Regions from separate parts of the Nocardiopsis sp. LOL_012 genome, predicted to be linked through region 2. Evidence: riboswitches for the same ligand, from Rfam matches in the RefSeq annotation. Region 2 holds a riboswitch; the other holds the start of a gene.
What was found. Region 2 has a riboswitch for thiamine pyrophosphate ahead of ACFHWE_RS06710 (ECF transporter S component). Riboswitches for the same ligand answer to the same signal wherever they lie in the genome.
Positions count from the first base shown of each region.

Region 1: it holds a riboswitch for thiamine pyrophosphate, as region 2 does, so the genes downstream of both, thiO (glycine oxidase ThiO) here and ACFHWE_RS06710 (ECF transporter S component) in region 2, are expected to answer to the same signal.

Region 1 is NZ_JBHMIV010000009.1:108,928-114,743, reverse strand. Features, by position in the region: gene ACFHWE_RS08300 (helix-turn-helix domain-containing protein) at 1-699, opposite strand, end outside; gene ACFHWE_RS08295 (DUF6879 family protein) at 700-1,224, opposite strand; gene ACFHWE_RS08290 (hypothetical protein) at 1,208-1,402, opposite strand; gene ACFHWE_RS08285 (hypothetical protein) at 1,522-1,806, shown strand; gene ACFHWE_RS08280 (hypothetical protein) at 1,803-2,714, shown strand; gene ACFHWE_RS08275 (hypothetical protein) at 2,737-3,189, shown strand; gene ACFHWE_RS08270 (Rv2175c family DNA-binding protein) at 3,361-3,720, opposite strand; TPP riboswitch at 3,847-3,958, shown strand; gene thiO (glycine oxidase ThiO) at 3,956-5,134, shown strand; gene thiS (sulfur carrier protein ThiS) at 5,125-5,340, shown strand; gene ACFHWE_RS08255 (thiazole synthase) at 5,343-5,816, shown strand, end outside.
Region 2 is NZ_JBHMIV010000007.1:96,294-102,109, forward strand. Features, by position in the region: gene ACFHWE_RS06695 (serine/threonine-protein kinase) at 1-428, opposite strand, end outside; gene ACFHWE_RS06700 (energy-coupling factor transporter transmembrane component T family protein) at 739-1,488, opposite strand; gene ACFHWE_RS06705 (ABC transporter ATP-binding protein) at 1,500-3,062, opposite strand; gene ACFHWE_RS06710 (ECF transporter S component) at 3,068-3,679, opposite strand; TPP riboswitch at 3,783-3,891, opposite strand; gene ACFHWE_RS06715 (ECF transporter S component) at 4,044-4,655, opposite strand; TPP riboswitch at 4,761-4,869, opposite strand; gene ACFHWE_RS06720 (transglycosylase domain-containing protein) at 4,911-5,816, opposite strand, start outside.

The sequences.
Region 1 (5,816 bases), on a different contig from region 2:
GACGAGCCGGTCGTCGTAGAGCGTGAACCCGTTGAGCGGCCCGCTCGGGACTGGAGGGTGGGCGGGGACGATCCGGATGTCCACCCCGGCCAGCTCACTCAAGGACGCGAGGCGGTCCATCTGCAACGCCATGACCGTGGGCGGGCACAGCGGCCAGCGCAGCGCGGCCTCGGTGAGCACGAACACGAACCGTCGTCCCGGCTGGTAGAGGGCCTGTTGGCGTTCCAGTCGGCGGGCCAGGGCCGTGTGCCACTCCGCACCGCGGTTCACCAGTGGGTGCGCCAGGCTCTGTCGCGCGTATTCGGGGGTCTGCAGCAGGCCGGTGATCATGCACGGCAGGAAGTAGCGGATCGTGGCCGCCGCGCCCTCGATGGCGGCCAGGTCGCGCTGCAGCTCCCCCAAGCCGCGTTGCAGCGCGGTGCGGAACCCCTGGTAGTCGGAGTTGGTCACCCGCGCCAGCTCCAGCAGGCGCACCCCGTCCCCTCCTTCCAAGGGGACGCCGAGGGCGGTGAGGATGCGTTCGACGTCCAGATGGGAGGGGCGGATGCGGTTGTTCTCGATCTTGCTGATCTTGGCCTGGCTCATACCGGCGCGGGCGGCCAGGCCCGCACCGGTCATCCCGGCAGCGCGGCGGAGCCGGCGCAGGGCGTCGGCCAGTTCGCCGCGCTGCCGGTCGGCGTTCTCGGGCTCAAGGGTCAATCAGCGGACCTTGTAGTACTCGGTGAAGGGGGTGGAGTGCTCCAGGGCCAGGTCCTTGTACCGGACATAGGGGGCGGGGTCGGTGTCCTCCAGCAGTTCCCGGCCGGTCTGGGTGCCGTCGGCAGCGTAGTGCATGAGGACCACATGCGTGTCGTCGAAGAGCCAGAAGTCCTGCCGGGGAAGGCCGGGGTCGGGGGTGGTGGCGAAGTCGAGGATGTTGACCTCCTCTCCCGCCTGGACGCTGAAGGCGTACCCCCACTCGAACTGGAACCGCAGGTGGTCGCCGACAGGGCTGGTGAGGGTGTGGACCCTGCGCATCCGGCGCCCGGCTTCCACGTGCTCGCGGACCTTGATCAGGTAGGTGTCGGTGTGCAGCTCCTCGGCGGGCCGTGCTTCTCCGGCCAGGAAACGGCGCAGCTCGTCCTCTTCCTCGGGCACGGTGTAGCCCGGCAGAGTCTCCAGCCGGAACGCCTCCCGGCGGAAGGAGTGGAAGAACTCCTGCCAGGCGTCACCTTCCAAGCGCACAGGCGGCCTCCTCGATGAGGTGGGCGGGGATCTCGACGGCCACTTCACCGGCGGAGAGGGCGAGTTCTTCGGTGGCCTTCAACAGCGGCCCCTGGACGATCACGGTTCCCGTCCCGGTGGAGAACACACCCGGGCAGTCGTTCCGGTTGCAATCACCAGAAAGTTTCCGAAGTGCCATGAATCATCCTTTCCGTATGGCATTATCGAGAATTCACGGTAGAGAGCGGCTGGGGTGACGGTCAACTCATCCGGGAGTATTCACGCTCGGGAATATTCCTTCGGTGTTCAGGAAGGGCTGTGGACGAGTCACGCCAGAGGATCGAGTCGGTCAAGGCGCACACCGCTCTGGGGGGCCGTCTGGTGCACGGCTGCCAGTCCGCTCCCTCACAGCGGGGCGGGGTGGTGGCGGCCTACGGCACGCCGATGAACAGGTTCCGCGATGACCTGGCCGGGTTCCGGGACATGTGGATCGACAGGGTCCGCTCCTTCGACACCTCGACCTGGCCGGCTGCGGCCATGATGGGGTGGGGCCTCCAAGGTCCCGCCCCTGTCCGGTGGCCTTCAGGAAGGACCCCATCATGAAGCAGACCCGGATCGACCGGCTGCGCACCCGGCTCACCGCCGAAGCAGGTATCGACACGGTCAAGGCCCAAACGCTGCACAGTTGGGAGCTCTCCCACGTCGAACGCCTCACCACCAGGGACGGCGGCACGGTGGTCCTCAAGGTCGCTAGCGAGCCGTTCACCCGTGAGGCCGACCACCTGCACTGCGCCCACCGCGCCGGGATACGTGTTCCTCGCCTCCTGGGTGTCGTGCACGAGGCGTCAACGGTGGGGATGCTCCAGAAGGATCTGGGGCCGGGGGTGCGCGAACCCACCGACGCGGACGGGATCGCGGCAGCGCTGGCCCTGCACACCGCGTCCGTGCCCGGCCACCTTGAGGAAGGCGGTAGCGCGTGGCTCACCTGCCTGCCACAGCGAGCTCTGGACACCGTCGGTGCACTGCGCGAGCGGGGCAGGTGGGGAGACACCGAGCGGATCGCCGACCTTCTGCGCCTGGTCTCGGACGCCGCTCCGGCACGCGCCCAGGGTGCGGAACTGGCCCCCTACGGGTGGGTGCACTCAGAGTTCCACCCCACCAGTCTGATCGTCACCGGCGAAGGCGTGTCCGTCCTCGACCTGGCGCGCACCTTCCACGGGCCGGGCCTGATGGACCTGGCGTCCTGGCACGGCACCGTCGACCCCGCGGACCCAGACCTGTTGGCCGGTTTCCTGGACTCCTATGTCGAGGCGGGCGGGCCCGCACAGACCCTGAGCCGCCGGGGCGGACTGGACGCGGCCCGGTGGGCGCTGGGCTGGCACCGTGTATGGATCGTGGAGTGGTACCTGTCCCAGGCCGCCCGGTGGATGGACAACCCCGAGACCGACCCCCTGTACATCCGCGTGGTGGGCACCCATCTGGAGGAAGCCACCGCTCTGCTCGACCTTTGACAGACCGATGAGGAGCCCCGTGATGGCCGTACCAGCCCAAATCCACCCCTTCGAGCAGATGACCACCCCTGGGGGTGTGCAGGTACCCGTCGATGAGGACCTCGTCCCACTCCTGGAGCGCTTGTGGGCGCTGGGAATGCGCACGAAATCGAGTTGTCAGGACTACGGGGCCCTGCTGGCGATGTCCGCCCCCGGTCTGCCCGCAGGAGACCAGAGGTGGGTCGACTTCCACGCCGACCGCTGCTGGGTGGAGATGGACGCCGCCGATGCTGAGGAACTGGTGGGCCTGCTGTCCCGAGACGGCGAGTTGCGGATGGCCGTGTCCCAGTGGGGAACGGCCCGGTCATGGCTGTGCGTGCGCCCCCTCCTACCGGCTTTGGAGAAGACCAGCGGCCACACCGCTTCCAGCGCCCACCTGTTCTTTCCCCGGGAGCACCTGGACCGGGTACTGCACGTACTCTCTGCCGTGAGCTGAGGGCTTCCCGTACCGCACCACGCACCCGAAGCGCAGCCGGGAGGGATCACGCCGCAGGCGGCCTCTGAGAGCGGCGTCAGGCGCGGCCGTCCCGCCCCGCGGTCGAAGTTCTCCCCGGAACGAGAATCGACGCCCGTCCTCGCCGCAGAGCGCATCTCGGCCCCATGGCGACTAGAACGCCATCCCCTGGGCCCTTCGGCGCACCTCGGTCCCGCGGTTCTCGCGCATGGCCTGGATGGGGGTGCCCGGCAGCGAGTCGTCGGGGGTGAACAGCCAGCGCAGCGCCTCCTCGGTGGAGAAGCCCGCGTCGGTGAGCAGCACCAGCGTGCCCGGTAGACCCTTGACGAGGTCGGTGCCGTCGATGAACGCCGCGGGTATGGACAGTTCACCGCCCCGGACCAGCCCCATCATCCGCTTCTCACGGATCAGCGTCTTGATCCGGTTGGGGCTCACGCCCAGCGGCCCGGCCGCCTCCTTGAGCGTCAGCCACTCGCCGATCAGTGCGTCGATGTCGGGTTCGCTTCGTGTCACCCCTCCAATCTGCCACACGCGCCGCGAAGGCGCGCACCTTCGCGCCCCGGGGCGGACGTTCGCGGGGGGTGAACCGCCTCTCAGTGGTGCTCCACGGCGTGTCGACTACGATGAGGTGGCAGAACACGAACGTCCCGCGGGAGCCGGGTGGAGCCGGCTGAGAGGGAGGCCGGTCCGCCTCCGACCGCATGAACCTGATCCGGGTCATACCGGCGAAGGGAGTGGCACCGAAGCCATGCCCACCTCCGATTCCGGCGTGGTCGTGGTCGGCGGCGGCCTCATCGGGCGCGTCACGGCCTGGCGCGCCGCGCAGCGGGGCCTGCCGGTCACCGTCGTCCAGCCCGCGGCCTCCGACGCGGGCGCCGCCTCCACGGTCGCGGCGGGCATGCTCACTCCGGCCACCGAGGCGGCCTTCGGCGAGGAGCCGCTCATGGAGCTGGGCCTCCGGTCGGCGGGTCTGTACGCGGACTTCGTCGCCGAGCTGGAGGCCGCCTCGGGTGTGGAGGTGGGCTACCGCACCAGCGGGACCCTGCTGGTCGCCTTCGACCGCGACGACCTGGCCGCCCTCGCCGACCTGCACGGCCTCCAGGAGCGCCTGGGCGTGGCGGGTGAGCGCCTGACCGGCCGCGAGTGCCGCCGGCTGGAGCCGATGCTGGCGCCCTCGGTGCGCGGCGGCCTGCTCTGCCCCGATGACCACTCCGTGGACCCCCGGCGCCTGCTGCGGGCCCTGTCGGCGGCGGGCGGGCGCGCCGGTGTGTCCGAGGTGTCCGACCGCGCCGTGGGGGTCCTCTCCCCCGGCCCGGGCGGAGCCCGGCTGGGTGTGCGCCTGTCCGGGGGGCGGACCCTGCCCGCGGACCAGGTGGTCCTGGCCGCCGGGTGCTGGGGCGAACGGATCGCCGTCCCCGAACCGGTGGTGCCGGCGCTGCGCCCGGTCAAGGGCCAACTGCTGCGCATGCGCGGTCCGGAGGGGGAGCCGCCGATCGTCGGGCGGACCGTCCGGGGCCTGGTCCGGGGGTTCCCCGTCTACTTCGTCCCGCGCGAGGACGGGGAGGTGGTGGTCGGCGCCACTCAGGAGGAGCTGGGGCACGACACCGCGCTCACCGCCGGGGGACTGTGGCAGGTGCTCAGGGACGCGCGCGAACTCGTGCCCGGGGTGAGCGAGCTGGAGGTCACCGAGACGTGCGTGGGGCTGCGCCCGGGTTCGCCGGACAACGAACCGCTGCTGGGCCCCACCCGGGTCCCGGGGCTGCACCTAGCCGCCGGGCACTTCCGCCACGGCGTCCTGCTGACGCCGGTGACGGGGGAGGCGATGGCCGAGGTGCTCACCGACGGGGCGCTGCCCGGCTACGCGCGCCGGTTCGCCGCGGACCGTGTGGACGCCGGGGCTTCGACAGGGGAGGGACAGTGGAACTGATCGTCAACGGGGACCGGAGCGAGGTCCCCGAGGGTACGACCGTCGCGGACGTCGTGCGGGGCCTGACCGCCCCCGGCGGGGGCGAGGTCCCGGGCGGTATCGCCGCGGCCGTCAACGACGAGGTGGTCCGCCGGGCGGTGTGGGGGTCGACCCCGCTGTCGCCCGACGACCGCGTGGACGTGCTGACCGCCGTACAGGGGGGTTGAGGATGACCGACACGTTCGACGACCCGCTGGTGATCGCGGGCACCGCCTTCGGCTCCAGGCTGATCACCGGCACCGGCGGCGCTCCGTCGCTGGAGGTGCTGGAGGAGGCGCTCACCGTCTCCGGTACGGAGCTGACGACCGTGGCGATGCGCCGGGTCTCCCCCGGCACCCGCGGTTCGGTCTGGGACGTGCTGGAGCGCAACAAGATCCGGCCCCTGCCCAACACCGCGGGCTGTTTCACCGCGGCCGACGCAGTGCGCACGGCCCGGCTGGGCCGGGAGGCGCTGGGCACCGACTGGGTCAAGCTGGAGGTGGTGGCGGACGAGCACACTCTGCTGCCGGACCCCGTGGAGCTGCTGGAGGCCGCCGAGCTCCTGGTGGACGAGGGCTTCACCGTGCTGCCCTACACCAACGACGACCCGGTCCTGGCCCGGCGGCTGGAGCAGGCCGGGTGCGCGGCGGTGATGCCGCTGGCG
Region 2 (5,816 bases):
TCCCGGTGGATGACGTCGATCGCGTGGATGTCCTTGATCGCCCGCGCCAGCCCGGTGACGAACCGGGTCAGCGCCCGGCCCCGGAGCGGCCCGTGGTCGGTCACCGTCGCGTCCAGCGTGGGCCCCGGGATGTACTCGGTGACCACCCACGGCAGCTCCGCCTGGGTGTCGGCGTCGATGACCTCGGCGACGTTGGGGCTCTGCACACGGCGCATCGTCTCGACCTCGCGGTGCAGGCGCGCACGCGCGATATGGTCCCCCGCCACCTCGGGCTTGAGGACCTTCACCGCGACGAACTGCTCGGTCCGGGGATCCTCGGCCTGGTAGACCACGCCCATGCCGCCCTGCCCGATACGGCGGCGGATCACGTAGTGGCCGATGCGCTCCGGCAGCTCCTCACCCATGGGGAAACCTGCCGACATTGCCATCGAGAACTCATCCCCTCACAAGACCACATACCACCGCGTCCAGCTTATCGGCCGGGGGATGGGTCACCTTCGGCTTGTACGGCCCGGCTCGGGCCCGTTGCGGTCTGCTTTCCTTCCGCCGATGCGGCAGGGGTCCTGCGTCTGCTGTACGGGCCGTGGAAGAGACCACCACGAGTATGACGGAAAAACCGCCCGGCCGGTTCCGCGAAGCCCACTTACGGTGTCCGAACACGGACACGTCATGATTCAGTCCCCTATCGGAGCTTTGCGCACCCAGGGTAGGCCCAGGCGGCCCCCTCCCCGCGAGGTGTCATGAGAAGAGGAGCACCAGAGTGCCCAGCCTCGCCGACACCGTGTAGGCGACCGCCAGCACGCAGCACGCCCCCGCGATCAGGAGGGTGTCCGCGTGTACCCAGCGGCTCGTCCTCGCCCGGGTCCGGGGACCGGTGCCGAACCCACGGGCGTCCATGGCCGTGGCCATCAGCGTCCCCGCACGAATGGCACGCACCAGCAGGGCGAACAGCCGCCCGAAGAACAGGCCCGCCCCTCGGATCGGGTCGTACCCCGCCGCCAGTCCGCGCGCCCTCCGGGCGAGCGTGACCGTGCGCCACTGGGCGACGAGCAGCGGGATGAGCCGCAGCGCCGCGAGCACCGCCATCGCGGGGCGCTCGGGCACCCGAAGCCGCTGGACCAGGCCGTCCGACATCTCGGTGGGGTCGCTGCCCGCTGCGGCCAGCAGCCCGGGCAGGGCGATCGCCAGCAGCCGGACCGCGGCGCCCACCGCCCCCTCCGCGCCGTGCTCGCCGTAGAGGTAGTTGACCAGTCCGCTGGACAGGCCCATGAGGACGAACGGGCCGCCCAGCACCAGCAGGGTCCGGCGGTCGATCCCGCTGAAGGGCACCGACGCCAGCACGACCGCCAGCACCACCCCGCCGGTGACCGCGTCCACCGCCGGGACCAGCCCGAGTCCCAGGACCAGGGCTGCCAGGAGCTTGGCAGCCGGGTTGCGCGCGGCCAGCCAGTGGCGGGCGCCGCCGCGGGGCACCTCCAGTGTCAGCATGTCGCCCACGCTCACCCACCGTCCCTCTCCGGCCGTGGCCCCGCCCGCTCCGGGCCGTCCGCGCACACCTCGGTCCGCCCGTCGGCCACCCGTACCCGCACGTCCGCCAGGGAGCGCAGGAGCGGCTCGTCGTGGGTGGCCATGACCACGGCACGCCCCTCGGCGCGCAGCGCCCCCAGCAGCTCCACCAGCTCCCGCCACGTGCGCGTGTCCTGCCCGAAGGTCGGCTCGTCCAGCACCAGGACGTCCGGGGCATGCAGAGGGCCGGAACTGAGCGCCGTGGCCACGGACAGCCGACGCTTCTCGCCCCCCGAGAGCGTGTAGGGGTGCACGTCGGCCAGCGCGGTCAGGCGCAGCCGCTCCAGGAGTTCACCGACCCACCCCTCGGCCTCGGCCCGCGCGGCCCCCGCCCGCAGCGGCGCGAAGAGCAGTTCGTCGCGGACCGTCCCCGTCACGAACTGGTCCTCGGCGTGCTGGAAGACCGTGCCCACGTGCCGTGCCAGGCGCCGGGCGGGCCAGCGGCGCAGCGGACGCCGGTCGGCCCCGGCCAACGGGCCGCGCGGCAGCACCACGCCCCGGTGGGGCCGGGTCAGCCCCGCGAGCATCATCAGCAGCGTGGACTTGCCCGCGCCGTTGGGACCGGTCAGGGCAGTGGCGGTACCGGCCGCCACCGCCAGGTCCACGTCCGAGAGCACCGTGCGCGGCGGCGCGGCGCGCACCCCCGGCTCCCTCGGAGTGCGTGCGGCGACCCCGGCCGCCTCGGCGAGCACCGGCCCGCCGGGGGCGGCGGGCACCACGGGCGCGGGTTCGGCGCCGGGGATCCACACCCCCTGTCCGGCGAGGGCCGCGCCGTGCTCGGCGAAGACGGAGCCGGGCGGCCCGTCGGCGGCCACACCGCCACCCGGTTCCAGGACCACGACGCGGTCCACCAGGTCCACGACGTCGGCCACCCGGTGCTCGACCAGCACCAGTGTCGCCTCGGTCTCCGCCAACAGGGTCGAGAGCACGCCCCGGACGAGTGCGGCGCCCTCCGGGTCGAGGTTGGCCGTGGGCTCGTCCAGCAGCAGCAGGCGGGGGCGCATGGCCAGCGCCCCGGCGAGCGCCAGGCGCTGCTTCTCCCCTCCGGACAGGGCACCGGTGGGATGGCTCCGCCCGTAGGGGAAGCCCACCGCAGCCAGGGCGGCGTCGACGCGCGGCCAGATCAGCTCGGGGGCCACACCCAGGTTCTCCGGGCCGAAGGCCACGTCGTCGCCCGCGCGCGCCATCACGAGCTGGGTCTCGGGGTCCTGGCCGACGAGGCCGACCGCGCCCCGGCGCCGGTCGGCCGGGGCACCGTCCACCAGGAGGGTGCCCTCCTGGTCTCCAGCGATGGCGCCGTCGGGGCCGGTGAGCCCGGCCAGCGCGTGCAGGAGCGTCGACTTGCCCGCGCCGGAGGCCCCCAACAGCAGGACCCGCTCACCGGGTTCGACGGTCAGGTCCACGCCGCGCAGGGCGTGGGCGGTGCGTCCGGAGTGCTTCCATCCCCAGCCGGAGAGCTCGACGCGCGCTCCGCAGGGACCTGTGGTGCTGCCCACCGGGCTCAGCCCCGGGCCGAGGGGAAGGGGGCCAGCGCGCCCGCCTTGGCCAGGGCGGTGGTCAGCAGGCGGGCACCCACCCCGGCGATGGCCGCCGAGCTGGCGACGGCGATGAGGGCGTAGGCGATCTGGTAGCCCAGCGGCCAGGTGAGGTTGTAGAAGACGTTGTCGCGAATGGCGGGAGAGAGTCCGGCGACCGCGGCGGCGAGGACGGCCGCGCCCATGCCCCAGCGGCGGTAGCCCAGGAGGAGGAAGACCAGTTCGGGCAGGATCCCCTGGAGGGCACCGTGGAAGAGGACGATGATCTCCCAATGGTTGCCCAGCACGGCCGACACCGAGGCGGCGACGACCGAGGTGAGCAGGGCGGCCCCGGGCTTGCGGATGATCAGCCCGCCCAGCACGCCGGAGATCATCCACATGCCGTAGATGACGGCCTGTCCGGGCGGGAAGGCCACGAACAGCGGCGTGGTGACGGTCCACAGGATGTTCCACAGCCAGAACACGGCGCCGACGGCGACCCCGATCACGGCAACGGCCACAAGGTCGGCCGCATGCCAGCCCCATACCCTGTCGACGGTGTCTCTCCGTTCCTGGGAGGAGGGGGTGTCGTTGCTCATCGGTGTCCCTTCGCCGGTGTGACAAGGGCTCACGCGGCCAAAAGCGCCCCCGGGCAGCGCGGCACCGCACGCCGGAAACCGGCGCGCGGAACGCACGCCACCGGTGACGGTTCCTACGACTTCCTTCGCCGACATGACCCAGATCAGGTGTGTAAGGGTCTGCGGCCTCGGTGCCGCACTCTCAGCGCTCATGCGCTCCCCTGTCGATCGGCACCCATTATGCGTTAGAGATCGTCATGTATGACAACAAGAGGTGCTACCTCGCCTCGTTGCTCGTGCCGGATGACCGGCCGGTGCGTGCAGGAGTGCAGGCCTGCCCTCCCCGGAGGACCCGACCACCGGGTTCGACGGTCGGGTCGCCGACTCAGCCCCGGGCCGAGGGGAAGGGGGCCAGCGCGCCCGCCTTGGCCAGGGCGGTGGTCAGCAGGCGGGCACCCACCCCGGCGATGGCCGCCGAGCTGGCGATGACGATGAGGCCGTAGGCGATCTGGTAGCCCAGCGGCCAGGTGACGTTGTAGAAGACGTTGTCGCGAATGGCGGGAGAGATCCCGGCGACCGCGGCGGCGAGGACGGCCGCGCCCATGCCCCAGCGACGGTAGCCCAGGAGGAGGAAGACCAGTTCGGGCAGGATCCCCTGGAGGGTGCCGTCGAGGATCACCATGATCCCCCACTGGGTGCCCAGCACGGCCGACACCGAAGCGGCGGCGACCGAGGTGAGCAGGGCGGCCCCGGGCTTGCGGATGATCAGCCCGCCCAGCACGCCGGAGATCATCCACATGCCGTAGATGACGGCCTGTCCGGGCGGGAAGGCCACGAACAGCGGCGTGGTGACGGTCCACAGGATGTTCCACAGCCAGAACACGGCGCCGACGGCGACGCCGATGACGGCGGCCACCACGACGTCGACGGTGCGCCACTCGCGTGCCCTGCCGACGGTTTCCTTCCAGGCTCCCGTCGTACGGGTGTCGTTGCTCATCGGTGTCCCTTCGCCGGTGTGACGAGGGCTCATGCGGCCAAGAGCGCCCCCGGGCAGCGCGGCGCCGCGCGCGCCGGGAACCGGTGCGCGGGACACACGCCACCGGTGACGGTTCCTACGACTTCCTTCGCTGGCATGACCCAGATCAGGTGTGTAAGGGTCTGCGGCCTCGGTGCCGCACTCTCAGCGCTCATGCGCTCCCCTGTCGGTCGGCATCCATTATGTGCCATAAGGCGGCGTATCTGACAAGGGGCCCTATTCTTCGGCCTGGGTCCCGTCCCCGCCGCCGTCGTCCCCGTCGTCGTCCTCCGGCTCCGCGTCGGGGTTTCCGAAGACCTTGGGCGAACTCGCGAAACCGTTCGCGGGCAGCGACGCGGTCGCCCGGCTCATGGTGTCGCTCCAGATCGGACCGGGCAGGGTCCCGCCGTAGACGATGCCGTAGTAGCGCCCGCCGATGGTCACCCCCTCCAGGGGGTGGCTCTCACCACCGCGGATGTCGCCGACGGCCACGGCTCCGGCCAGGCCCGGCGTGTAACCGGCGAACCACGCGTAGGCGGCGCTGTCGGTCGTCCCCGTCTTGCCCGCGGCGGCGCGTCCGATCCCCAGCCCGGCGGCGGTCCCGCCGTTGAGGGGCTCCTGGAGCAGGTGGTTGACACCGTCGGCCACGTGCTGGTCGATGACCTGCTCGCATTCGGACTCCACCGGGATCTCCCGGTAGGACTCGCTCTCGGGCCGGCCGGCGGTGATGGAGCGCACCGGCAGGGGCTCGCAGTACACGCCCCGGGCCGCGAAGGTGGCGTAGGCGGCGGCCATGGTCAGCGGCGAGACCTCCTGGTCCCCCAGGGTGAAGGAGCTCCACACCCCCAGCGGCGCCCCGTCGGCGCGGTGCACGCCCAGCCGCTCGGCCATCCGCGCGGTCTCGCACAGGCCCACCTTGCGCTGGAGCTGCGCGAAGTAGGTGTTCACCGAGCCCCGGGTCCCGCTGAGCATGTTGTGCGAGCCCGCGCTGCTCTCCCCGGCGTTGCGCACCTCCCAGGGCGCCATCTGTCCGCCGTCACAGTTGGTCAGGCCCTTCACCTCCAGCTCCTTGGGCGAGGAGAAACTCGTCCCGTACCCCAGCCCGGCGTCGAGCGCGGCGGCGAGGGTGAACGCCTTGAACGT